Regions from separate parts of the Paenibacillus canaveralius genome, predicted to be linked through region 1. Evidence: riboswitches for the same ligand, from Rfam matches in the RefSeq annotation. Region 1 holds a riboswitch; each other region holds the start of a gene.
The links. A riboswitch is a leader RNA that binds a small molecule or an ion and turns the genes downstream of it on or off. The one in region 1 is predicted to bind cobalamin.
Positions count from the first base shown of each region.

Region 2: it holds a riboswitch for cobalamin, as region 1 does, so the genes downstream of both, ABC395_RS04565 (ABC transporter substrate-binding protein) here and nrdI (class Ib ribonucleoside-diphosphate reductase assembly flavoprotein NrdI) in region 1, are expected to answer to the same signal.
Region 3: it holds a riboswitch for cobalamin, as region 1 does, so the genes downstream of both, ABC395_RS11235 (FecCD family ABC transporter permease) here and nrdI (class Ib ribonucleoside-diphosphate reductase assembly flavoprotein NrdI) in region 1, are expected to answer to the same signal.

Region 1 covers NZ_JBDFMM010000001.1:5,073,852-5,081,673, reverse strand. The annotation lists gene nrdE (class 1b ribonucleoside-diphosphate reductase subunit alpha) at 1-1,274, opposite strand, end outside; gene nrdI (class Ib ribonucleoside-diphosphate reductase assembly flavoprotein NrdI) at 1,261-1,620, opposite strand; cobalamin riboswitch at 1,908-2,103, opposite strand; gene ABC395_RS22880 (hypothetical protein) at 2,398-2,949, opposite strand; gene ABC395_RS22875 (hypothetical protein) at 3,327-5,423, opposite strand; gene ABC395_RS22870 (aldolase catalytic domain-containing protein) at 5,588-6,541, opposite strand; gene ABC395_RS22865 (hypothetical protein) at 6,742-7,056, opposite strand; gene ABC395_RS22860 (ABC transporter ATP-binding protein) at 7,189-7,822, shown strand, end outside.
Region 2 covers NZ_JBDFMM010000001.1:997,652-1,005,473, forward strand. The annotation lists gene ABC395_RS04540 (GNAT family N-acetyltransferase) at 133-342, shown strand; gene ABC395_RS04545 (Lrp/AsnC family transcriptional regulator) at 716-1,207, shown strand; gene ABC395_RS04550 (aminotransferase class I/II-fold pyridoxal phosphate-dependent enzyme) at 1,220-2,416, shown strand; gene ABC395_RS04555 (aspartyl-phosphate phosphatase Spo0E family protein) at 2,487-2,747, shown strand; gene ABC395_RS04560 (hypothetical protein) at 2,802-3,374, shown strand; cobalamin riboswitch at 3,506-3,711, shown strand; gene ABC395_RS04565 (ABC transporter substrate-binding protein) at 3,891-4,898, shown strand; gene ABC395_RS04570 (FecCD family ABC transporter permease) at 4,900-5,937, shown strand; gene ABC395_RS04575 (heme ABC transporter ATP-binding protein) at 5,937-6,722, shown strand; gene cobT (nicotinate-nucleotide--dimethylbenzimidazole phosphoribosyltransferase) at 6,936-7,822, shown strand, end outside.
Region 3 covers NZ_JBDFMM010000001.1:2,396,075-2,403,896, reverse strand. The annotation lists partial or broken gene ABC395_RS11245 (ABC transporter substrate-binding protein) at 1-394, opposite strand, end outside; gene ABC395_RS11240 (ABC transporter ATP-binding protein) at 421-1,206, opposite strand; gene ABC395_RS11235 (FecCD family ABC transporter permease) at 1,203-2,231, opposite strand; cobalamin riboswitch at 2,481-2,682, opposite strand; gene ABC395_RS11230 (ATP-dependent DNA helicase) at 2,785-4,701, opposite strand; gene ABC395_RS11225 (hypothetical protein) at 4,853-6,724, opposite strand; gene pyk (pyruvate kinase) at 6,893-7,822, opposite strand, start outside.

The sequences.
Region 1 (7,822 bases):
CTGTGGACGGAGTCGCGGATGCTTTTCGTTTCCATCACGTTCACGATGTTAAGCGAAGCGAGGTTGCAGGAAATGTCCCGGCGGATAATATCGCCTTGGCCGTAATCGCCGATCTCCGTCGTTTCCTGAAGCTGGAAAATCTCCGTGCACAGGTTGGACATTTTCACTTTGCCGATGTCTTTCAGAGCATGTCCGCGGTTTGCGTTGGAACGGTTCATGATGTACGGATAGCCGGATTCGAGCTGGATAACGGCAATCTTGGTCAGCATGTCGCGGGCGCTCATTACGACTTTCTTCTTCACGTTCGGGTTGGCGAGCAGCTCTTCATACATCTCGTCGATATTCATATCGTCGAGGTGACGGCCGTATTCCTTATAGACGGAGAACGGGGCGAACACGTGCAGCGGCTTGTTCTGCTCGGCCAGCTCGTAAAATTTCTGCGGCACGATCAGGCCGATGGAAAGCGTCTGGATACGGGATTTCTCGTCCGCGTTGATCTTTTTGCAGTCGAGGAATTCGATGATGTCCCAGCCGAACACGGAGTAGTAGACCGCTCCGGAGCCCCGGCGCTGACCCATCTGATCCGCGTAAGAGAAGGCATCCTCAAGCAGCTTCATGACGGGCATGATGCCTTTGGCGGCGCCTTCGACGCCTTTGATCGGCTCGCCGCGTCCGCGCAGCTTGGACATGTTTACGGCTACGCCGCCGCCGATTTTGGACAGCTGCATGCAGGTGCCGATGACGTACTGGATGGAGTTCAGGGAGTCGTCCATCTCCAGCAGGAAGCAGGAGACCATTTCGCCCCGGCGGCTGCGTCCTGCGTTCAGGAACGTCGGCGTGGCCGGCTGGACGCGCTGCTCGATGATCGCCTTGGCGATCCGCTGCGCTTTGCCGAAGTCGCCTTCACCGAGGTGAAGGGCGACGATGGCGGCGCGGTCCTCGTACGATTCGAGGACTTGCTTTTTATCATTGGTGCGCAGGGCGTAATCTTTATAAAATTTCGAAGCGGCCATGTAGGACTGGAACTTAAAGCCGCTTTCGCGGATCGTTTCGTGGATGGCTTCGATCTGCTCCAGCGTGTACTGCTCGTACACGTTCTCGTAGAAATCTTCGCCGATCAGATAATCGTAGCGTTCTTTGATGCTGCCGAAAGGAACGGTCTGCCCCTGCACTTCTTCAAGGAAGGCGTCCAGCGCTTCGCGGTCTTTCTCCAGACGGTAAAAACCGTCTTCCCCCGGTATCATGAGTTCGTTGTTCAGTTCAATATGCTTCAAGATGGCGCACCCCTTTATGGAATCGTTCCACGTCGCTAGACGTGCCGGAAAGTTCGAATTTGGCAAGCACCGGAACACCGTATGCCGATGAAATGCGGTCGGCGCTCAGGGCAAAAGATTGTCCCCAGTTCTGGTTGCCGCTTGCGGCGACACCGCGCAGAAAGGAAGAGTGATGTTTCAGAAAGTCCAGCACTTTGCCGGGAATTTGACCGAATCCGGTCGTATAAGTAACAAGGACGAACGGCTCCTGGATCGTCAAATCCTCTTCGATCCGTACGGCCTTCAAATTCAGCTTGTTAATGAATCGTTGAACATTTCCCGTACGGGAATCGTAAACTACCAGCATGGAAGCATCTTCCTTTCCACTCTATCAAAAATACGGGGCGCGCCGGCTACGGGAAGTAGTCGGCGCGCCCGGATGAAAGCCGCTCTTTGTGACAAAGAGCGGCTCTGGATTCACAGTCAGTTCCCGGCCTCTTCGCCTGCCTCTGACGGCTCGGCGAAAAGGCCGGCTGAAGCCGCGCGTACAAGCCGGCCGTCCGGTTCCCCGCCCGAAGGCGGTGGAGGGGACAGCCGTGCTAGCGGCTGCAATGTGAAAAACGTCCGGACACCTCCCTATCTCCCGTAGGTTCAGCGGTGTCTTTCAGACAGGCAGGTCTCCTGGCTCCAGGTTCATTGCGCCCCTCCGCGGCCTTCCCGACGGCATCCGTCAGTGGCGGTATGGGTGGGGCGCTCCCCGTTGACAGTGGCGGGACCGCGCCGGATTCGCACCGGACTTCCCTTTTGATTCCCGCCTCGGGGGCGGGAAACCTGTCCAATCTATATATAGTCTATATATAGTGAATATGTAGGTGATAGATATGAATTTACCTCAATATATTGTGGTTTGTCAACTGTGCGTAAGGACTCAACAAGGGGAGAAAAACCGAGATAAAAGGCGAAAAAGGTGTGATAACCTGCCGATAAACGGGCGAGATTTTATTTCCGTTTCTTTTTATTTCGACAAAGTTTGCGGGCGCCGGCAAGCCATACGGCCAAGCTGATTTTCATATGCTGAACGGGTGGTTTCAGGTGCAGCCCGTTAAAAAAAGATCAAGCTCCTTGGATAGAGCTTGATCCCTTTTTACATGTTTACATTTTTTTTGTTGTTCTTTTTATAAAGACTCATTATGCCTGCAAGTATCCATTCGATCACGTGCAGAGCGACAGACAAAGTGAGAGCGGACAAAAAATCTTGGATATATACGCCGGGAATCAGATGAGCAAAAACATAGATCAGAAGACAGTCCGCGATAATCGTGATGATTTGTCTGCCGTAAACGGAAGGGGGCCTCTTGAGTCCGTAACGGATCATGGCATGGAGGAGGGGATGAATAAAAGTCTCGAAGATCAGGAAGCTCAGCAAGATGACCAGGGAAAAAGTGAAGAGATCCGCTTTGCCCGTAAAACTGATGAGGGAGCCGGTATGTTCAAACCCCCGGAAAAATGTCATATATAAGAAAGCAAAACCGATTACCGGCCCGATGATGAGCAAGGAAAAAACCGGAATCGCCCAAATTTTCGTCTTCAAGGACGGCACAGGTTCGTGGTCCCGGCGCGATAAATAATTCAGCAGGACGTTTAAACCGAAAAACAAAAGCAGCAGCATGCCGGTGAGCCAAGCGTAACTAACCATAAAGGTTTTCCTCCGGGTGAATTTTCGTATCGCGCCGTTCCCGGCGTGCTGTTTCGCTGCGTGTCAATGATCGTCGATCACATCATGAGTACAGCAGTATATGTAACTATTTTGCTTTTTTGAATGTATTTAGTCAATCAATTTTACGCAGCGAAAGCAGGAGGCCCCAGAGCAAAAAAAGCACAGAGAAATTTCCCTGTGCCGTTTTATAACGGCTGAGCTGCTTCTGTACCGCAAGCGGACTTCCAAAGGTCCGAGCCCTCCGGCTGAGCTTGCGGAAGCGGTATACAGCTTTTTGAAGCCGCAGCAGCCAAAAGAAAGAGGCGGCGTCCTAAACCATGGCCGTCAGATTGATGGAAAAAAACTATCCGGCTGCCTTACTGGCCGCTGCCCTGCTTAACCAGCTCATCCACGGACCACGCCACGCACCAGGGATACTGGTTCTTCGTTTCCTCCGGAATCCAGTAGCAGCGGTCCGTTTTGTTTTTATCGGGGTAAAACACATACATGAGCAGCTTCACTTCGCTGATATCGTCCGGTTCATCCGTGCGAGGATTCGGGTAACGGACCGTACAGCCCATTTGCGATGAAAATTGGGTGGATACGTTCACTTCATACGTGTACATGAAGCTGGACCCTACACCGATCGAGAACACGTCGCCGGGGGCTTTGCCCGCAGGCTTGCATTCGACGGATACGCTGTTGGAGACGGAGGTGACGGTTTTGCTGATTTTAATAAAATTTTCTTCGATTTTCATAGATTCCGACCAGTTGACCGGCATACTGAACGAAAGCTGCTTATTCGTATAATCGGGCAGATCCGTAAACCGCCGCACATAGTTCTCGATATGGTTCGGATCGGGCCGCTTCGGGAACGTACTCAAGGATTTCCCTTTACGGGCCTCGATGCTCAGATCCGAGACGGAGAAAAGACTGAGCTGCACTCCCAGGTCTTGATTTTGCCAATCTCCCAGCTTGTAGGTGTGCCGGGTTATGTTGGGACGGATATACAAATGCGTAGCCGTTTTTTTGGTGAAGGACGGATACAGCTCAATCGAAAATTCTTTGATGCTCTTCATTTCCGAAGTGACGGAACGCGCCCGCTCATAAGCGATCTTCAGCTCGCCACCGAGACCTACGACCGGAACTTTGCCGCTAAAGTTGAGAGAAGCGCCGAATTTGTACTTGGCGGATACCGCCGCCTGCTCCTCCTTCGACCACTTGAACCGGAAGGAGCAGATGGAATCTTTAAGCTCGGAGCCGTTCAGCACGTGGGGAGGGGGGCTTTCGACGACGCCCAGAAACGTCAGATGGTCATCGTTCGCCCAGTTCGTCAGCGTGTCCGTTAAGGTAAGCCGGTCGGAGCGGTACCGGCCTATGCCGAGATGTTTTTTCCGGCCGGAGCCGTCGAACGTCTGGGTAAACCAGATTTCGGACCGGATATGTCCTTCCTCCTCGGGGATAAAAAACGAGAAGGCGTCGACATGGTGCCCGTTAGGCGTCGACATATGCCCCCAGCCGCGGACAATGGGGGCCGACCAGACGCCCGTGGAGACGGAGTATTCGTATCTTCTCGCTTTAACATCAGATTCGGTTTTGCCGCTGACGAACAACTGAAGGACGCTGCCTGCAGAGCCGTTTTCGATGGAGCCCGGAGCGAGCGCGAAGTGGCTGACATTCTCGCCTTCCGCTATGGCTTGCGGCTCATTTACTTTCCGGGGCGGCGCCTGCTCCTCGTGGTGCAGGAGCCACGTTTTCAGCGTTTCTTTTTTGCGGGAAAGAACCGACTTCGTATCTTGGCTCCGCTGAATATAGCCGGCCATGATCCGCACGTTGCCGCCGGAGTCCCGGTAGCTGCATGCCGCCGTATGAGTGACGTCCGCGATCGGGATTTCCTCCGTCCTGCCGTCTTTACCCTTCCGCTGTTCACGGGCTTCGGTTCGCTCCCACGTCTGCCCCCCGTTGTCCGTCCAGTTCAACGCCAGCTTGCCGTCCGCATCGGAGCCGATGAGATACAAACGGGTTCCGGCCGAGACGGCTGCGAACCGGCTGTCCGCCCGCATGCGCATGCGTTCGCCCAAGGTAAGAGCCGCCGACCATTCGGTCCCGTCCGGGGAGGTCATTTGGTGCAGCGTCCCTCTCTGATCCGCGTAAAACAGATACAGGACGCCCTCATGCACGCAAGCCGCCAGAGCCGGTATCCGGCCTCCGCCGACTCCGTCGCCTCCATAGGCCACTTTGGTCAAATATTCAATCCCCAGCGGCCCTTTCTTTTTGTTGGGGCTGTTAACGACTCTGACTTTTTCCCGTTTATCGTCGCCGAGATAAGTTTCCATGCAAATGAGATCCAGCAGATTCCCGTTCGTGTAAAAAAGATAAGCTTTATCATTGAAAAACGTACCGGCAGCCGGGCCGGTATTGGATGCCCTCGTATAAAACTCCTCGAAAGCATCGTGTTTGGTTTTGGCAGACATGGTCTCACTCCAGTGGTTAGTAGGATGGGTACTTTTCCATGAGTCACTATACCAAACCGGAATTAGTAAGGATATTAACGAAAGTTAATGAAAGAAGTGCGGATTCCCGGGACGTGAAAAGCAAAAAAGATCCCTTCCCGGAGGAAAGGATCTTTATAAGGGGATTAATTATTGGCGATAGTTTCAGGCGTCGTCAGCTTGTCGTAGAACTCGACGTATTTGTCTTTGTCCGCGGTGTTGCGGACGGCCATGGCTACGCGCGGATGCTCGTTGAGCGTTCCGGCGATCATGTAAGGAATGATGTAGCCCCATTCCACTTTCTCGCGCATGGCGACCATGTGGCGTTCGATCAGGTCCAGAACGGGACGCACATCGTAACGCGGGTTTTTCAGGTAGCTGACGAGCAGCTCGGTGGTGCAGTTGCCTGCCGCGCGACCCATCCCGAAGACGGAGGTGTCGAGGAACTCGACGCCTTTCTCGGCACCGACGATGGTGTTGGAGAACGCGAGCTGCATATTGTTATGCATATGAAGGCCCAGCTTCTTCTCCGGCAGAAGGCGCTGGAATTTATTGACCATGTAATCGATGTCCTTGTGATTCATGCTGCCGTACGAATCGACGACGTATACCACATCCACCGGACTTCTGTTAATGAGCTCGAACGCTTCGTTAAGCTCGTTCTCCATCACGTGGGAGAGCGCCATGATGTTCAGCGTCGTTTCGTACCCCATGTCATGGAATTTCTGTACGAGCTGCAGACCCTTGTCCACATCCTTGATGTAAGAAGCTACGCGGATCAGATCCAGCTGGCTCTGCTCGCGGGGGAGAATGTCGTTCTCGTCGACGCGGCCGATATCCACGAGCGCGGAAAGCTTCGTATCGTTCTTGGTAGGGATGACCTCACGCAGGAAATCCTCATTCAGAAAACGCCACGGACCCGCATTGTCGCTTTTCAGGAGTTTAGCCGAATTTTTGTAACCGATTTCCATATATTCAACGCCGGCCGCATTCAAGCCGCGATACATATCCTGAACAAATTCCACGCTAAAATCCCAATTGTTGACGAGCCCTCCGTCGCGTATCGTACAATCGAGAATTTTATGCTGATCGTGTTTCATTTTCGGTACCCTCCAAAAGCCGCATACCGGCTCATATTTTGCTATATTATCACGCATCTGATAAGGGATGTCAATCAATCGGCGCAATTGTCGGACAAATGACAGAACTGACAAACGGTCAAATAAAAAAGCGGGTCCCCTTAAGGAATTCCGCTTTTTTGTACGTTCCGGCACCGCGTACCGCCTTTGTAAGTCCGGATTTACCGGACAAGGACAAACTTACCAATGAGGGGCAGCGGTTTCATTCTGCCGTCATGGGCGTTCCGGATCCCGATAAATGCCAGCGCGAAGACGGAGATGTCCAGGGGAGGCATCAGCAGGTTCTCCACACCCGGAAGCAGCCCGAGCATCAGATGCGCGAAAACGGCGTAGAGCAGGAGCAGCAGCCCCTGGTTCGCATGATACATCGCGAATCTGGAATGTCTGGCTACCATCAGCGGCAGGCAAAAAATGAGATAAGCGGACATGGCGGCAGATTTGTTGCTGTCGATATCAGAGGACTTGTGATTGTGCATACGCGGACACCTCACACTCAGAATCGAAAACATGAAGCCGGATAAATTTCTGCTATACTTCTACTATAGAATATGCATACCCCGTTTGAAAAGGGATAGACGCAGGCTGGACGGGGAAATGGAGGAATTTATTTGGAAAAAGCTTCGATTCATATAAAAAAAGCGGGATACGGCGACTCCGGGGCAATTTTGGAGGATATCGACTTCCGCATTCCGGAAGGGCAGCTGATCGGTCTGATCGGGCCCAACGGTGCCGGCAAGAGCACGACCATCAAAAGCATGCTCGGCCTGTTGAAGGATGTCGAGGGGAGCATCGAATTTGCCGACGGACGGGCTTCGGTTGCCTATGTACCGGAGCAGCCTGTTCTGTATGAAGAACTCACGCTGTGGGAGCATATGGAACTCGCGGCGGCGGCTTACGGGCTGGAGCGCACCGTTTTCGAAGAACGGGCGGAAACGCTGCTGGCCCAGTTCAGGCTGTCGGATGCCCGGCACCGGCTGCCAGTCGCTTTTTCCAAAGGCATGCAGCAGAAAGTGATGCTTATCATCGGCTTCCTTAACCGGCCTTCGGTGTACATCGTCGACGAGCCGTTCATCGGGCTGGACCCGAGGGCGACGAAGGACTTCCTGGAGCTGCTGCGGAAGGAGCGGGAGAGGGGAGCGGGCATTCTGATGAGCACTCACGTGCTCGACACCGCGGAGCGCATCTGCGACTCGTTCCTGCTGCTCAGCGAAGGACGGATCGTGGCGCAGGGAACGCTGGACG
Region 2 (7,822 bases), 4.1 Mb from region 1:
CTTCACTTGTTCGTAGAAAGGTGGCTTGCATAAATGATTTCCTTGTCCGGTGAAATGCCTAAACCATGGGTCCTAAACCCCTTTATACAATCCTATACAGAATTAACTTCCCAGAAGGTCGATCGCAAAAGTTTGAAAGGGATCGGAAACGGCCGTTTTATTTCCGCGTACGAAGATCAGAAGCTGGTCGGAATCGCGTTTTGTACCGGGGACGTGGAGTGGGAGAACGAAGTTTCACTATCGGTCCTTGTTCTCCCGTCCTACCGCAAGAGCGGGATCGAATCGGCGATGCTGCGTCTGCTTCGCGGCAAACAGTCTGCCTACAGCCGCACGGTAGGCTAAAGCGGAAAGTACCGGCAGGATGGAGACCCGTCCTGGGTGTACTAAGACCGACAAGGGAGCGCCCGGCCTCCCCGGAAGACCGGCAAAGGAGATTGCCTGCACGGGAAAAGGCTCTCCGAGCAGAATTCCGGCGGGAAGAAGAGCCGCGTCCGGTCTTGGATTAACCTGGCGGCTTTCCGCCGCCGGGCGATGCCGCACTGTGCGCGGGCAAGTAGAGGAAGCTGCAAAGCGCGTGCTTGCGGCTTTTTCGCGCTTCCGTTTTTTATTGAATTCGGCGGGGGCTGCGTGTAATATGGAAGATAACGATTTTCCCTATCCGATGCTTGATTTCATTGGACCTTATTCATGATGATTCTTAGTGGGAGGCTTGACGATGGACGATTTGAAGCACAAGATTCTGGATATTCTGAAAGAGGATTCCCGCCGCTCTCCGGCGCTTATCGCGACGATGCTGGGAATTACCGAAGAAGAGGCGTCGGCCGCCATCCGCCAGATGGAAGACGAACACATCATCGTGAAATACGCCACCGTGCTCAACTGGAGCAAAGTGGACAGCGACAAGGTAAACGCGCTGATCGAAGTGCAGATCACGCCTGAACGGGGAACGGGATTCGACGCGATTGCGGAACGCATTTATTTATATCCGGAAGTGAAGTCGGTCTACCTGATGTCGGGAGCTTACGATCTGCTTGTGGAGATCGAGGGCCGCACGCTTAGGGAAGTGTCTTCTTTCGTTTCCAGCAAGCTGTCGACACTGGACCGGGTATTGTCAACGAAAACTCATTTTATTCTGAAAAAATACAAACAGGATGGGATCATTTTTGATGACCGTGAGGATGATCATCGGATGCTGGTCTCACCATAAAGGACGATGACGATGATAAACCAGGAAGAAATCGGACGTAAACCGAAATCCATGCAGGGCTATTTGTCACCGCTGGTCCGGGATATTCCTCCTTCGGGCATCCGGCGTTTTTTTGATTTGGTAAGCGGAAGCAAGGATATTATTTCTCTCGGCGTCGGGGAGCCGGATTTTGTGACGCCTTGGCATGTCCGCGAGGCATGCGTGTATTCTCTGGAAAGAGGCCGGACGAATTATACGCCGAATGCGGGCCTTCCTGAGCTTCGCGAAGCGATCGCCGAGTACTTGTATACGAGTTTTGCCGTAAAATACGAGCCCTCGAACGAAGTCGTCGTTACGGTCGGCGGCAGCGAGGCGATTGACCTTGCGCTGCGCGCGCTGATTACGCCGGGCGATGAAATTCTCGTTCCGGAGCCCTGCTACATCGCATACAGCCCGATCGTCACGATCGGCGGGGGAGTCCCGGTCGGCATCGAGACCTTCGCGAAGGACAGCTTCAAACTGAAGCCCGAAGCTCTCCGCGCAAGTCTGACGCCGAAATCCAAGGTGCTCGTGCTGAGCTATCCGAGCAATCCGACCGGCGGCATCATGACGTACGAGGATTGGGAGCCGATCGCCCGAATCGTGGAAGAGAACGATCTGATCGTTATCGCCGACGAAATCTACGCGGAGCTCACATACGGAAGCAGGCACGTAAGCTTCGCTTCGCTGCCGGGCATGCGTGACCGTACGATTCTCGTCAGCGGCTTCGCGAAAGCTTTTGCCATGACGGGATGGAGAGTCGGATATATGTGCGGACATCCGGACCTGATCTCGGCCATGCTGAAGATCCACCAGTACACGGTAATGTGTGCCCCGATCATGGGCCAGATCGCCGCTCTCGAGGCGCTGCGCAACGGCCTGGAAGAGAAAGACCGGATGATGGAGTCTTATAATCAGCGCCGGCGCCTGGTGGTACAAGGCTTCCGGCAGATCGGTCTCGACTGCCACGAGCCGCAGGGCGCGTTTTACGCGTTCCCTTCCATCGCTTCGACGGGTCTCAGCTCCGAAGAGTTCGCTCAGAGACTCCTGACTGAAGCGAAGGTGGCGGCTGTGCCGGGGCAGGTGTTCGGGAACGGGGGAGAAGGCTTCGTCCGTTGCTCGTATGCGACTTCCGTTTCACAGCTGAACGAAGCTTTGGACCGTATTGGGTCTTTTGTGAAAAATTTGTAAAGACTTGTCCCAAAAAATAGTTTTCAGAATCGGAAAAAACTGATATCTTTAGGGTAAAGGAGGGATATGTATGGCTTATTTAGAATATCGTCTGGCCGACAATTCGGGTTGGTTCAGCCATGACGTTTCCGATCAACGCTGGTTATCCAAACGACCTGCCAAATTAGCCTCCCTCTTTCACCTGGAAGAAGAAATTCAGTTTATGCGGAACAGACTGGAGCAGATGGTCCAGTCCGGTGAGGCTATGACTTCCGAGTCCGTAATTGAAATGAGTATGCTTCTTGATCATAAGATTAACGAATATATGAATCTAGTTCAGAAGAGCCGGTAAATGCCGGCTTTTTTGCAGCGTTTGCACAGGCTATCAGGCTACGGAGGGGTTACGATGACACAGAAACGCTGGTTACCGGCTGCTGTACTGCTTCTATTATTCACCGTCTTGGTTTCCGGGTGCGGGAAGGCCCAGCCCAAAGCGGATGTTTCCATCTTTATGATGGCCCGCGACGGCATATCGGTCGAAGCCGCTTTTAAGCTTGAAAACTCGTTGAAAGCGCTTGTGGGGGACAAGCCGTCGATCTACCTGAACACGTCTCCGCTTTTTTCCAATGAGAAGATGATTGTCGAAATGGGGTACGGGAATCACGGTATCCTGATCATCCCGGAAGAACAATTTAAGATTTATGCGGCCGAAGGGGCGTTTTTGCCGCTGGATGAGCATTTCAAGCAGGAAGACTATCCGGAGGGCGTGCTTGAGGCGACGATTGAACCTGCCGGTAAGAAGAAAGATCCGCCCGAAGCGCCCAAGAAGGAGACGCATCTGTACGGCATTCCGCTCCAGTATTCCAAGTGGATGAAGGACAACGGCGTTGAAGGCAAAGGGCTCGTCGCTTTCATGGCGGTGAACAGCCGCAATCCCGAGCTGTCGTTCGAGGTGCTCAAGAAGATCGCCGCCAAATGATGACGCGACTGCTGTAGCCGTCGTGACTCTAATATGAGCCGCGTCCCCTGCCGGGTTAGTTACGGTGACTAAAGTCCTTGTCTTTCCGGCGCCGCTTGGCCTATAATGAGGGATGAACTTGAAGGCCCAACCTCATACGTTTACCGTCAGGTCCCGAAGCGGCGTCTCTCAGCGGAGATAAAGCCCAGGGTGAAAAGGGAAGCCGGTGCAAATCCGGCACGGTCCCGCCACTGTAATACGGAGATCGTCTTACGATGCCACTGTCCGCAAGCGGATGGGAAGGCAAGACGGTCGACTATCCGTAAGTCAGGAGACCTGCCTGCCGGTTTGCAGCACAATATCCTTCGAGGAGAGGATCGCGCGAAACCGGAAAGGACGTCCGACTGACGGCCGTTTCACCTCGTGATTCTGAAAGTTATCCCCTCTATCTCCGGATAGAGGGGATTTTTTGTTGATATGCGCAAACATCGTGGGACAAACCTCAAGTCAAACTAAACCGGTAAGGGAGTAGAGAACATGAACAACGAACGAAGAACCGCCAGGGGTTTCAAATACGCCCTGCTGATGCTTGTTTTGACACTGGCTATCGGGCTGACGGCCTGCGGCCAGAAAAGCGCGGATAACGGAACGGCGGGAACGGCCTCTCCGGCGGCCAGCACGGCTCCGCAAACGAACGCGAAGAAAACGCAGTATCCTTTGAAAGTAACCGACGCGACAGGCAAGGAATTTACATTCGAGAAAGCGCCCGAGAAAATCGTTTCGGTATCGCCGGCGGAGACGGAAGCTCTTTTCGCGATCGGTCTGGGCGATAAAATCGTCGGCGTGTCCGATTTTGACGATTATCCTGCGGAAGCGAAAACGAAGCCGAAAATGGGCGGAATTACGCAGCCTAACCAGGAATCGGTTATCGCTTCGGGAGCCGACATTGTTTTCACAGGCGTTTCGATGAAAAAAGAATCGGTCGAGAAATTGCGTGCCATGGGCATTAATGTATTTAAGGTAGAGCCTAAGACGCTTGACGACGTCATGAAAAATATTCAGCTTTACGGTCAGATTACGGACCATCAGGAGCAGGCGGAAAAAGTCACCGCAAAAATGAAAGAAGACCGTCAGAAAGTCACGGATGCTGTAAAAACCGTGGCAGCGGACAAGAAGAAAAAAGTCTATATCGAATTCTCTCCGGGCTGGACAGTCGGCAAGGGTGAGTTTATGGATGAGCTCATCACCCTGGCAGGCGGTATCAACGTCGCTTCCGACATTACGGGCTGGAAGCAGATCAGCGAGGAGAAAATCATCCAGCAGAACCCGGACGTTATTTTATTCGCCAAAGACGTGGTGGACGACAAAACGAAAAAGAGTCTCGAAGAGCTTATTCGCGGACGCAGCGGATGGAACGAAATTAATGCCGTTAAAAACAACCAGGTGATCGGTCTCGACCAGAATACGCTGACCCGCCCGGGACCGCGTCTGACAGAGGGGCTTCTGCAAATGGCTAAAGCTATCTATCCGGACTTGGTGAAATAAAATGAAACCTAAATGGGGACTTTGGGGAGGAGTAGGAGTTTTACTCCTTCTTCTTTCTATTGTGCTGAGTCTTTCGCTGGGCTCGGCCCATCTGCCGGTGAGTCAGATCGCTTCGATTCTGGGGAGCAAGCTGCCTTGGATCGGAGACAAAATCACGCCGGACTGGCCCGTTTCCTCGGAGCAGATTATTATGAAGGTAAGGCTGCCGCGCGTGATGCTGGCCATCCTGGTGGGAGCCTCCCTTTCGGTAGCGGGAGCCGCTTTTCAAGGCGTCCTGCGCAATCCGCTTGCGGACCCGTATACACTTGGAGTCAGCAGCGGAACGAGCGTAGGCGCGGCGTTCGTTATCTACTTCGGTTTGCAGACGACGTTTTTCGGTGCGTGGACGATACCGGTCGTCGGTTTTGTGACAGGAGCGGTTTCGCTCTGGATCGTACTGCGCCTGGCCCAGACCGACGGCAAAATCCGTATGGAGACGCTGCTGCTTTCCGGTGTCGTGATGCAGGCGTTTCTCGGTTCGGTGGTTTCTTTTCTCGTGTCGATGTCCAAGCAGGTCGTTAACGAAATCGTTTTTTGGCTGATGGGAAGCCTGGCCATGAAAGGCTGGTCGTACACTACCGTTCTCCTGCCGTATTTCATCGTAACTTTTGTTGTGCTGTACAGCTATGCGCGGACACTTAACCTGCTGGCGCTCGGGGAACGGCAGGCCGCCCATCTCGGCATTCATGTCGAACGGACGAAGCTGATCGTCCTGATTACCGCCACACTGGTGACGGCTGCGGCCGTTTCCGTATCCGGTGTAATCGGATTTGTCGGACTGATTGTGCCTCATCTGATCCGTTTGATTGCCGGTCCGGATTACCGGCTGATCGTACCGCTGTCCGCGGTTGGCGGAGCCATTTACGTCCTGTGGGCCGACACGCTGGCCCGGACGCTTCTGAGCCCGACGGAGATTCCTCTCGGCGTCATCACCGCGTTTCTGGGCGCGCCGTTCTTCGCTTATCTGCTGCGCAAACAGAGGAAATGGGGGAGAAGCTGATGGAACCGATTATCGAAGTGCAGGGGGCGGGAAAAAGTTTCGGCGGAACCCGCGTGCTCCAAGATATCCGTTTCGAAGTGAGGCCCGGCGAATTTTTCGGCATCATCGGGCCCAACGGGAGCGGGAAATCGACTCTGCTAAGACTTGTCTCCGGCGTTGATCCGCTTACGGAGGGCCGTATTCTGCTGCAGGGGAAGGAAGTCGCGGGCTATTCCCGCAAGGAGCTTGCACGCTGGCTTGCCGTGCTTCAGCAGGATGCATTGCCTCCGCTCGGTTTCACCGTCCGCGAGGTGGTCGAAATGGGCCGGTTCCCTTTCCAGAACTGGCTCGGGGAAGACCGGGAGGACGCCGCCGCTCTCGTCGACCGGATTATGCGGCGACTCGATTTGGAGGCGCTGGCCGACCGGACGGTGGAGAACTTGAGCGGCGGCCAGAAACAGCGTGTGGCGCTGGCCAAGGTGATGGCCCAGGAGCCCCGTCTTCTGCTGCTCGATGAGCCTACGACTTATTTGGATATCGGCTACCAGATGCAGTTGATGGATTACGTGCGGCAGTGGCAGCGTGAAGAGGGACTGACGGTAGTCGCCGTTCTTCACGATTTAAACCTGGCCGCCCTTTACTGCGAACGGCTTCTTGTCGTTCATGAGGGAGAAGGCGTATCGATCGGCACGCCCGAGGAGATTATGAGAAGCGAGCTGATCCGGGACGTCTACGGGACGGAACCGATCGTTCTGGAGCATCCGGAGCACGGCATTCCTCAAATCCTGCTGCGCCGGGGGGATTAACCCGCGTGAGTTCTGTGCGCCCACACGGCGCTTTACATATCGGCCGGCATAGGGACGGTCAATAAGGCATGCGGACCCTGCATGAATCTTACTATACAAATTATCAGCAGCAGGTTGTAGCAGATTGGAGCAGATCGTAGCAGATCGTAGCAGCTTGTAGTAGGTTGTAGCAAGTTGGAGCAAGTCGCAACGAGATACCGAGGAGGAACTAACATGAACGAACTTCAGGATGTAACCGGCGCCATACGCCCGCTCCGTCAAGAAGCGATGGATGCGGCGTCCGTCCGTCTCGATAATCTGACCAAACCGCCGGGCAGCCTCGGCAAGCTGGAGGATATGGCACGCCAGCTTGCGGGAATTACCGGAGAGGTTACGCCCGACACGAGCCGCAAGGCAATCGTCGTCATGGCCGCCGATCACGGCGTCTGCGAAGAAGGCGTCAGCGCGTTTCCGCAGGAAGTGACCCGCCAGATGGTGATGAACTTCCTGCAGGGCGGCGCGGCCGTCAATGTGCTGGCCCGGCATGCCGGAGCGGAAGTCGTATGCGTCGATATCGGCGTCAACGCCGAGCTGGAGCATCCGTATCTTCTCTCCCGCAAAGTCCGGAAAGGCACGGCCAATATGGCCCGTGAGGCCGCCATGTCCCGGGAAGAGGCTCTGCAGGCCATCCGCGCCGGAGTCGAGGTCGCTGACATGCTGGCCGGTCAAGGCGTGCGGGTTCTGGCGACCGGAGAGATGGGAATCGGCAACACGACGGCCAGTTCCGCCCTGCTGAGCGTGCTCGGAGGCATCGACATCCGGGACGCGGTAGGACGCGGAACCGGCATCGATGATGCACGCTGGCTGCACAAGCAGGAAGTCGTCCGCAAGGCCATCGAGATCAACAAGCCGGATGCGGACGATGCGCTTGATGTCCTCGCCAAGATCGGGGGCCTCGAAATCGCGGGCCTGACCGGTGTCATCCTCGGTGCGGCGAAGAACGCCTGTCCGGTCGTGATCGACGGGTTCATCTCCTCGGCCGCCGCGCTGGTTGCTTCCCGGCTGGCTCCGGAGTCCCAGCCGTATATGATCGCCTCGCACCAGTCGCACGAGCAGGGGCA
Region 3 (7,822 bases), 2.7 Mb from region 1:
GCCCGCATAGGCAAAATCCGGAGCGGCCTCCGCAAAAACTTCCTTGGACGGGTAGGTTTTGGCGAGAACGGGCACCCGTTTGTAAGCTTCCTGCAGCCTCCGGAAGAATCTGATCGTCCAGGTAAGCGGTGCCGGCCATGTTTTTCTCCAGCCCGAGCGCAAGCATCACTTCCGTAGCATGCTGATTTAAAGTCACGGCCCGTTTGGGCGCATCCTTAAAATGAAGCTTCTCCCCCATATTTTCCAGCTCTACGGCTGCCGCGTGTGTCCCTTCTGACTCCGCAGCGCCTCTCGGTACGAGTTCTTTGGTGGAATCGAATGCGGAGCAGGCGCTTGCGGCGGCCAGGCAAACAAGAGCCAGCCCTAAGAATAAAAAACGTTTAAGAGATCGCATATCTTTCAAAATAATTCCTCCGTCCGTTATAATCCGGCGTTATAAAAAGATTCCGGCAAGTACGTAATGACGAGCTTGCCCGTCAAGGCGTGCCGGTTCACCTCGGCGTGTACGCCGAATATGTCCCGGAGAACAGCAGGGACCAGAAGCTCCTCGGGAGTGCCTTCCGCCGCTATTTCCCCCTCGCTGATGATGTATAAACGGTCGCAATAGTAAGCCGCCATATTCAGATCGTGAAGGGCGGCCAGCGTCGTGATTCCCAGCGAGCGGACAAGCTCCATAATCTGCAGCTGGTAGCGGATATCCAGATGGTTCGTCGGCTCGTCCAGAATGAGCAACTTCGCCTGCTGGGCCAGCGCACGCGCGATAAGCACCCGCTGCTTCTCGCCGCCGGACAAGGTCGCGAAGCTGCGTTCTCCGAATTCACGGAGTCCGACCGTTTCCAGAGCCCCCCGGCATATTTCCAGGTCCGCTTCCGTATCGCTTTCGTACCATTTCTTGTGGGGGTATCTCCCCATCAGAACCATGTCCGCGACGCTGAAATCGAACTCGACGGATGATTCCTGGCTGACGACGGCCATAAGTTCGGCCGCTTTTTTGTAAGGCATGCCCAGCAGTTCCCGCTCGTCCAGAAACACTTGTCCCGCATCCGGTTTAAGCTCGCGGTAGAGCGATTTAAGCAGGGTTGATTTACCGCTCCCGTTCGGTCCGATCAGGCCGATAAACTCGCCTTCGCGGACGGCAAGATTAACGGAATCGAGAATTTTCTTGCCCCCTATGCTCAGGGAAAGACGATTCGCTTCCAGGTTCATTTTGAAGTTCCTCCGAATGCGTATGAGCTTCTGCGGAGCAGCCAGATGAAGAACGGGCCGCCGCAAATCGCCGTCACGATACCGATCGGCAGTTCTTCCGGCGCAAGTACGAGCCGGGCCAGAACGTCGGCCCATATGACATAGACCGCCCCGAACAGAACGCTGACCGGCAGCACTTTGCGGTGGTCGGAGCCGAGCATCAGCCGGACGATGTGGGGGATCATCAGGCCGACAAAACCGATCGAACCGCTGACGGATACGATCGTTCCCGTAATCAGCGCGGTTACGATGACCAGGCAGGTCCGGAACGCCGGCACATTGACTCCCATCGTCCCCGCTGCTCCTTCACCCACGAGAAGAGCGTTCAAGGCCCGGTGCTGAAAGAGCAGGAACAGAATGCCGGACACGACAATCAGAGCCGGTGCGGTCAGATATTCCCACTTGGCGCCGGCCAGACTGCCCATCAGCCAGTAAACGACGGAGCGGATGCCCTGGGCGTTCGGCGCCATCGTGACGATGAAGCTCGTAAACGCCGACATCATGCTCGCCACGGCGGTTCCCGCAAGCAGCAGCCGGGTAGTCGAAATGCGTCCTCCGACCTTTGCGAAGGTAAACACAAGCGCCATGGCGATAAGGGAGCCGATAAAGGCCGATACCGGCAGCGCGTAAGCACCCAGGAACGAGAATCCCCCGAACAGGAGAACAAGGGTGGCCGCAACCGACGAACCGGACGATACTCCGAGTATGTAAGGATCGCCGAGCGAATTGCGGATTAGCGCCTGGATCGTTACCCCCACCGCGGATAAGCCGGCCCCGACGACAACACCGAGCAGGACGCGCGGAAAGCGGATGTTCCAGATAATATGCTCCTGCGCTTTCGTCCAATCCTGCTCGATCAGGCTTCCGAGTCCAGGCATGTGCGAAAAAGCGATTTTCCATACCGTGACCGGTTCGATCCGTACGGAACCGAGCATGACGGCAGCCGTTACGGAAAGCAGCAGGAGAAGAATTAAGCCGCCGAGCATAACCGGAAAAGCGGTTTGCCGCCGCGCCGTTTCGTACTTACTTGGAGAAGCGGGACGAACTCTTCCGGCTTCTCCTGATTCCCGATCCCGTTCCTTGTTGAAAACCGAATGCAAGTCCTCACCTCGACCGTTCATTTTTTGATGGCTGTCCATGCAAAAAAGCGCCTCCCCCTTCGTTTACAGACAAAGGGAAAGACGCCCGTGATTTTTATGGCACGCATCTAACACCTCCCTATCTCCCGTAGGTTGTTCGTGTTACGGATACAGGCAGGTCTCCTGGCTATCAGCGTCATCATCGGCAGCAGTCTTCCCGGTACGAATACCAGTGACAATCGTTGCTGCGACTCTTCTGTTACAGTGGCGGGACCGCGCCGGTATTGCACCGGACTTCCCTATTAAGCTGTACCGCGTTAAAATTTCAGCGGCAAGCACCTGTACCGAGTTATTCAATTTATCGTCCGGCCTGTATTTTACGCGAAATACGGAATACGGACCGGAAGCATCTTGTTTATCATAGCGGAAACGCCGGGAATCGGCAACAATTGCCAGTCGCTTAATCCGGAAGAAGCCCACGGATCTGTTCTCTGACCGCGGGATTATCCAGATCACGGCCGAGCACGGATACCGTGCCCCGGTCGTCGCGTGAGCGGATTAACCGCCCGATGCCCTGCCTGAGGCGGAGCAGCATGTACGGCATGTCCACGTCTTCGTACGGCTGAGCCGAATCTTTACGCTTGGCCGCGAAGACGGGATCGTCCGGAGGAAACGGAAGCTCCCAGACGATTACATGGGACAAAGACGGTCCCGGTATGTCAAGCCCTTCCCACAGCGTTACCGCGCAAAGGACACTTTCTTCGTCATTCTGAAAAGACGAGATGAGGTGGCTGATTTCAGCCGAGCCTTCGAACAAAAACCGGTAATCGGCAGACTCGGGATACAGCGCCAAACCTTGTCTGAACGTTCCCAGCGCCTCACGGGACGGGAACAGGATAAGCGCCCGGCCGTCGGATTCCTTGAGCAGTTCGAGAACCCGGCCGGTTTTGTCTTCTTCCGGCTTGTCGGGATACAGGCCCGCCTTCATTTGAGAGCCGTAATCGTAAGGCGAAGGAACGGAGAACGAAAGGAAGCTTTCGATGCCCAGGCTGCCCGCCATATAGTCGAAAGAACCGTTGACGGACAAGGTCGCCGAAGAAAAGACGACCGGCATTTTTTTCGAAAACACGCGGTCTCTTAAAATTTCCTTAACCATCTTCGGCATGATGACCAGGGTAATTCCGTCGGAATCTTCCGTAACCCATGAAATCAACTGCCCCGGCTTATCGAATAAACTCAAAGCAAGCTGAATCATTTCCAGGTGCTCCTCGACGATCTTGAGCTGGTAATCATCCAGTGTGGACAGTCCGCTTTCGAACACAAGCTCTTCTTCGATCACGTCGATCAGCTGCCGGAACCGGCTTACTTCCCGTTTCAATTCTTCGCTCCAGGCGAATTCCTTCCGGTCCGAGGCCGGGACGGAGTAGCTGCCGCTTTCCAGCACGCGGAACAATGTTTCACTCTGGACGATCGCTTCTTCGATAGCCAGCGCCAGCGTTTCTCTGACCTCGCCTTCCAGAAGCCGGATGACGATGCTTTCAAATACCGAATGCTTCAATTTGTAAGTGAGCGCGTTCTGCGCGGCCGTTTCCAGCAGGTGCCCTTCGTCGAAAACGACGGAGCTGTGCTCCGGCAGAAGAGGCAGCTGGCCTTCCCGTTTCCGGGCCTCGTAAGTCCAGACATGTTCCATATAGAAATCATGGGAACAAATAATCAGGTCGGCGGACTTGCGGTAATGCTCGCGTGACAGCGTCTGGCCGCAGCGGTGGCGCTGGCTGCAGACGAGACAGTCCTGGAACACGTCCCAGCCGATCCGGTCCCACTGCTCGTCCGTCAGCTCGGGGTATTCCTTACGGTTGCCGTACGGATAGAAGGACTGGAGCGTGTCCGGGTAGTGGACGAACGCGGGAAGACCGTGATAAATGTCGCTGAAGACTTCCTCGTCGCCGGAGCCGCCGCCCCGGGTATCGTCCAGCTTATTCAGGCAGATGTACTGGTGCTGCGACTTGCCCATCCGGGCGTCAATCGTCAGATCCAGGTGACGGGCAAGCTTGGCGATGTCCCCTTCGGGTTTGACCAGCTGCTCGATCAGCGATTCGTCCGCGCATGCGATAATCGCGGGCTTTCGCGTGTAGCGGGCATAAGTAAGAGCGTAGAGCAGATAGACCAGCGTTTTCCCGGTTCCCACTCCCGCTTCCGCAAAGATGGTCTGTTTCTCCTGGTATGCCCTCTCCAGTTGAAACGCCATATAAATTTGTTCATCTCTCACTTCAAAACCGGCTTCCGGCAGAAGCTCGTAAAACACATCGGCAATCCAGTCGCTTGCCTGCTGAACGAAAGGTTTTGTCGGATCAAATGCAAATGGATAGTTTCTCAATCTGGCCGTGCCTCCACATCATCGTTACGTACATCTGTCCATTATACCGCAAAAGATCCCTGCGCGAATCCTCCTTTTCTTAGAAGCGCAAAATAAAATCCGCCCGGAGGCGGATTCTGTGACGGGAGCTTGCCGGCATGCCGTGCTTAGGTCAAGGAAGGTTGAGGTAGCTTAAGCCCGAATCGATGACATAGGAGTCACCGGCCGCTTGCAGGTCGCCCGCCGACAAATCTTTCGTTTCGGTGGACCGGGCTTTTTTCGTCGCGATGTCATACGCGGTTATCGTCACCGTATCTTTGACATAGTCGGTTTCCGCCCATAGCAGCCGCTTCGGGTCCGATGACGGGAGCATCTTCACCGTCCGCTGCGAATTCGTCTCGTCGCCGATAATCGTGTAGAGGGCGCTCCCCGCGTCTACCAGCATCAGCGCGCCGGACTCCCCCCGGACGATCTGCGGATGATGCAGATCGGCAAGCTTTGCCTCGCTCAGCTTCGCCAGCTTCCCGGTTGCGGGCTGCACGAGATGATAGACCGAGTCCGTTTTCCTCGGCTCGCGGTCTTCCGCCCGCTCCACGTTGTAGCTGCGCAGCACGGCTGCACTGAGGCTTCCGGCGCCGCGGCTTCTCTCGCCGCTGTCCGCGCTTGCGTTGCTTGCGGCCCTGCCGAAGCTTTCACCTCCGCCGATCCAGCCGCGAAGCTCCAGCCGGTCCCCGTGCTTCAACTCGCGCGCATCGGTACTCCACGCCGGTTTTCCGTCCCGGCTGAAAAACTTGATCCCCTGCGGAGCAATCAGCTTGTAAGCTTCTCCGCCTATCACGTTCTCTTCGCTGTTCGTGAACGTATACTCGTAAGCGGCGTAGCGGCTGTCCGGACTCCATTTGAACGCCGGGTTCGAATGCAGGCCCGCATCCGCCGGCAGATCGGCCAGCTTGACACCTTTGCCGTCATACAGCCGATAGCCGTCCTTCTCATACCAGAAGCGTTCCCCGTCCGGCGATTTGAACAAGCGGGACACCGGCCAGGTGTGGCTGAAAGTGCCGTCAAGCTCTTTGACTCCTCCGCGCGCAAGGTCCGCGACCCACAACTTGCCCCCGCGGTAGCTGTTCAAGTACAGCTTGCTTCCGTCCGCGTTCAACCAGCCGGATGCCAGAAAATCGGGCGACAGATCGGGAGGGACATCGGCCGCCAGCTCACGAAGCCGTCCGCTGCTCACATCCAGCGAAACGATCCGGTAGCCGATTCCCGCTCCGTCCGCTTTTCCGGCAGGCTGGATCATGACGACATGAGAGTCGTCCCTAAAACCGTATCCCATGGCCAGCGTATCGGTCGAATAAGTGTCGCCCATTTTCAGATCTGCAAACGGAAACACCTTGAACGTCTTTTTCGCAGGCTGCACGGCTAGAAGATCAAGGCGGTACCGCGTTCCTCCCTCGTCCGGAGATGTTCTCCGGACGAGGTGCAGGACGGTTTTTCCGTTGTCGGGGGAAACGAGAGACTGCATCACCGTGGCCGTCGTATTCTTTTCTTCGGCCAGTTTCAGCCGGAACCCGCCTTTAGTCTCTTCCAGGCTCACGTTCAGAGAGCTCGGGACTGCGGCAGTTCCCGGAGCCCATACACCTGTTTCCTGAGAAGACGGCTGAGCGGGCAGCCCTGATTCCAGCGCGACGGGCAGTACGCGCAAGCCGCTTTCGGGAGCCTCGATCTCCGACAAGCTCAGCAGCTTGCCGCTGGACGCGTCGATGTAATAGACTTCCTTGTTTCCGTATTCGAATGTCGCCTCCACCTGCCAAATCTTCCGTTTCTCTGTGAGTCCTGCGGACGCTTCGCCTTGTCCCGCCTCCTCTCCCGACGTCTCGAAAGCATGCCGCGTCAAACCGACTTTCCATTCCGCCTTCCGGTCCTGAACATGGCTTTGGGCGATAGATAGAGCCTCCTTGGAGCTGATTCCCGAAGCCGATTGCGGACCGGAAACGGAGATCGTGTTTACCGCAAGAAGGAAAGCCAGCAGAAATGCCGTTTTCATGGGTCCCTTTTCCACCTTTCAAAAGTTCTACCCTTTAGACTCCATTATTTGGAAAATGTTGCATGGCGGAAGCGTGCAGGGCTGTCTTTATCACGACCATAAAAGGAAAGCGGGCGAATAACGGCCATGCTTGCAAAAAAAGCCTTCCGCCGCCGGAAGGCTTTCTTTCTATACCTGCATGATTTTAATCAGATTCGTCGTTCCCGTTTTGCCGATCGGCACTCCGGCCGTGATGACGGTGTAATCTCCGCTTTGCAGCAGCCCGTGCGCGGTGCCGCTGGATACTGCGGCCTTGAACATGTCGTCGGTCGTCTGCACAAACTCGCCTTTGACGGGCAGCACGCCCCACAGCAGGCACAATTTGTTCAGAACCTCGTCGCTCGGCGCAATGGCGATGATCGGAGCCTTCGGTCTGTGCTTGGACACCATCCGCGGCGTATACCCGCTCATCGTCGGCGTCAGAATCGCTTTCGCTCCGATCGCCTCCGAAGCGCTGACGGCAGCCTGACTGATAATCTCCGTTACGTTGACCTCCGCGGGAACGTCCGCCTGCCGGCGGCCCGCCTCCGCCATGTAAAGCCCCTCGGCTTTCCTCGCGATCGTGCCCATCGTGCGCACCGACTCGACCGGATACTTGCCGGCCGCCGTCTCCCCCGACAGCATGATCGCGTCGGAGCCCTGAAGAACGGCGTTTGCGACGTCGCTCACTTCGGCCCGGGTCGGGCGGGGATTGATCTGCATCGAATCCAGCATTTGAGTGGCGACAATAACCGGCTTGCCCGCACGGTTGCAGGATTCGATCATCACTTTCTGGATGACCGGGACATCTTCGACCGGAATTTCAACTCCCAGGTCCCCGCGGGCTACCATGATTCCGTCCGATGCTTCCACGATGGCCTCCAGCTCGTCTACGCCTTCCTGGTTTTCGATTTTGGAAATGATCTGAATATGACTGCAGCCTTGTTCCTCCAGCAGCTGACGGACCGTAAGCACGTCTTCCGCTTTGCGCACGAAGGACATGGCAATGATCTCAATCTTTTCGCGGATGCCGAATTCGATATGGCGGATGTCCCGCTCCGTGACTCCGGGGAGCGTGGT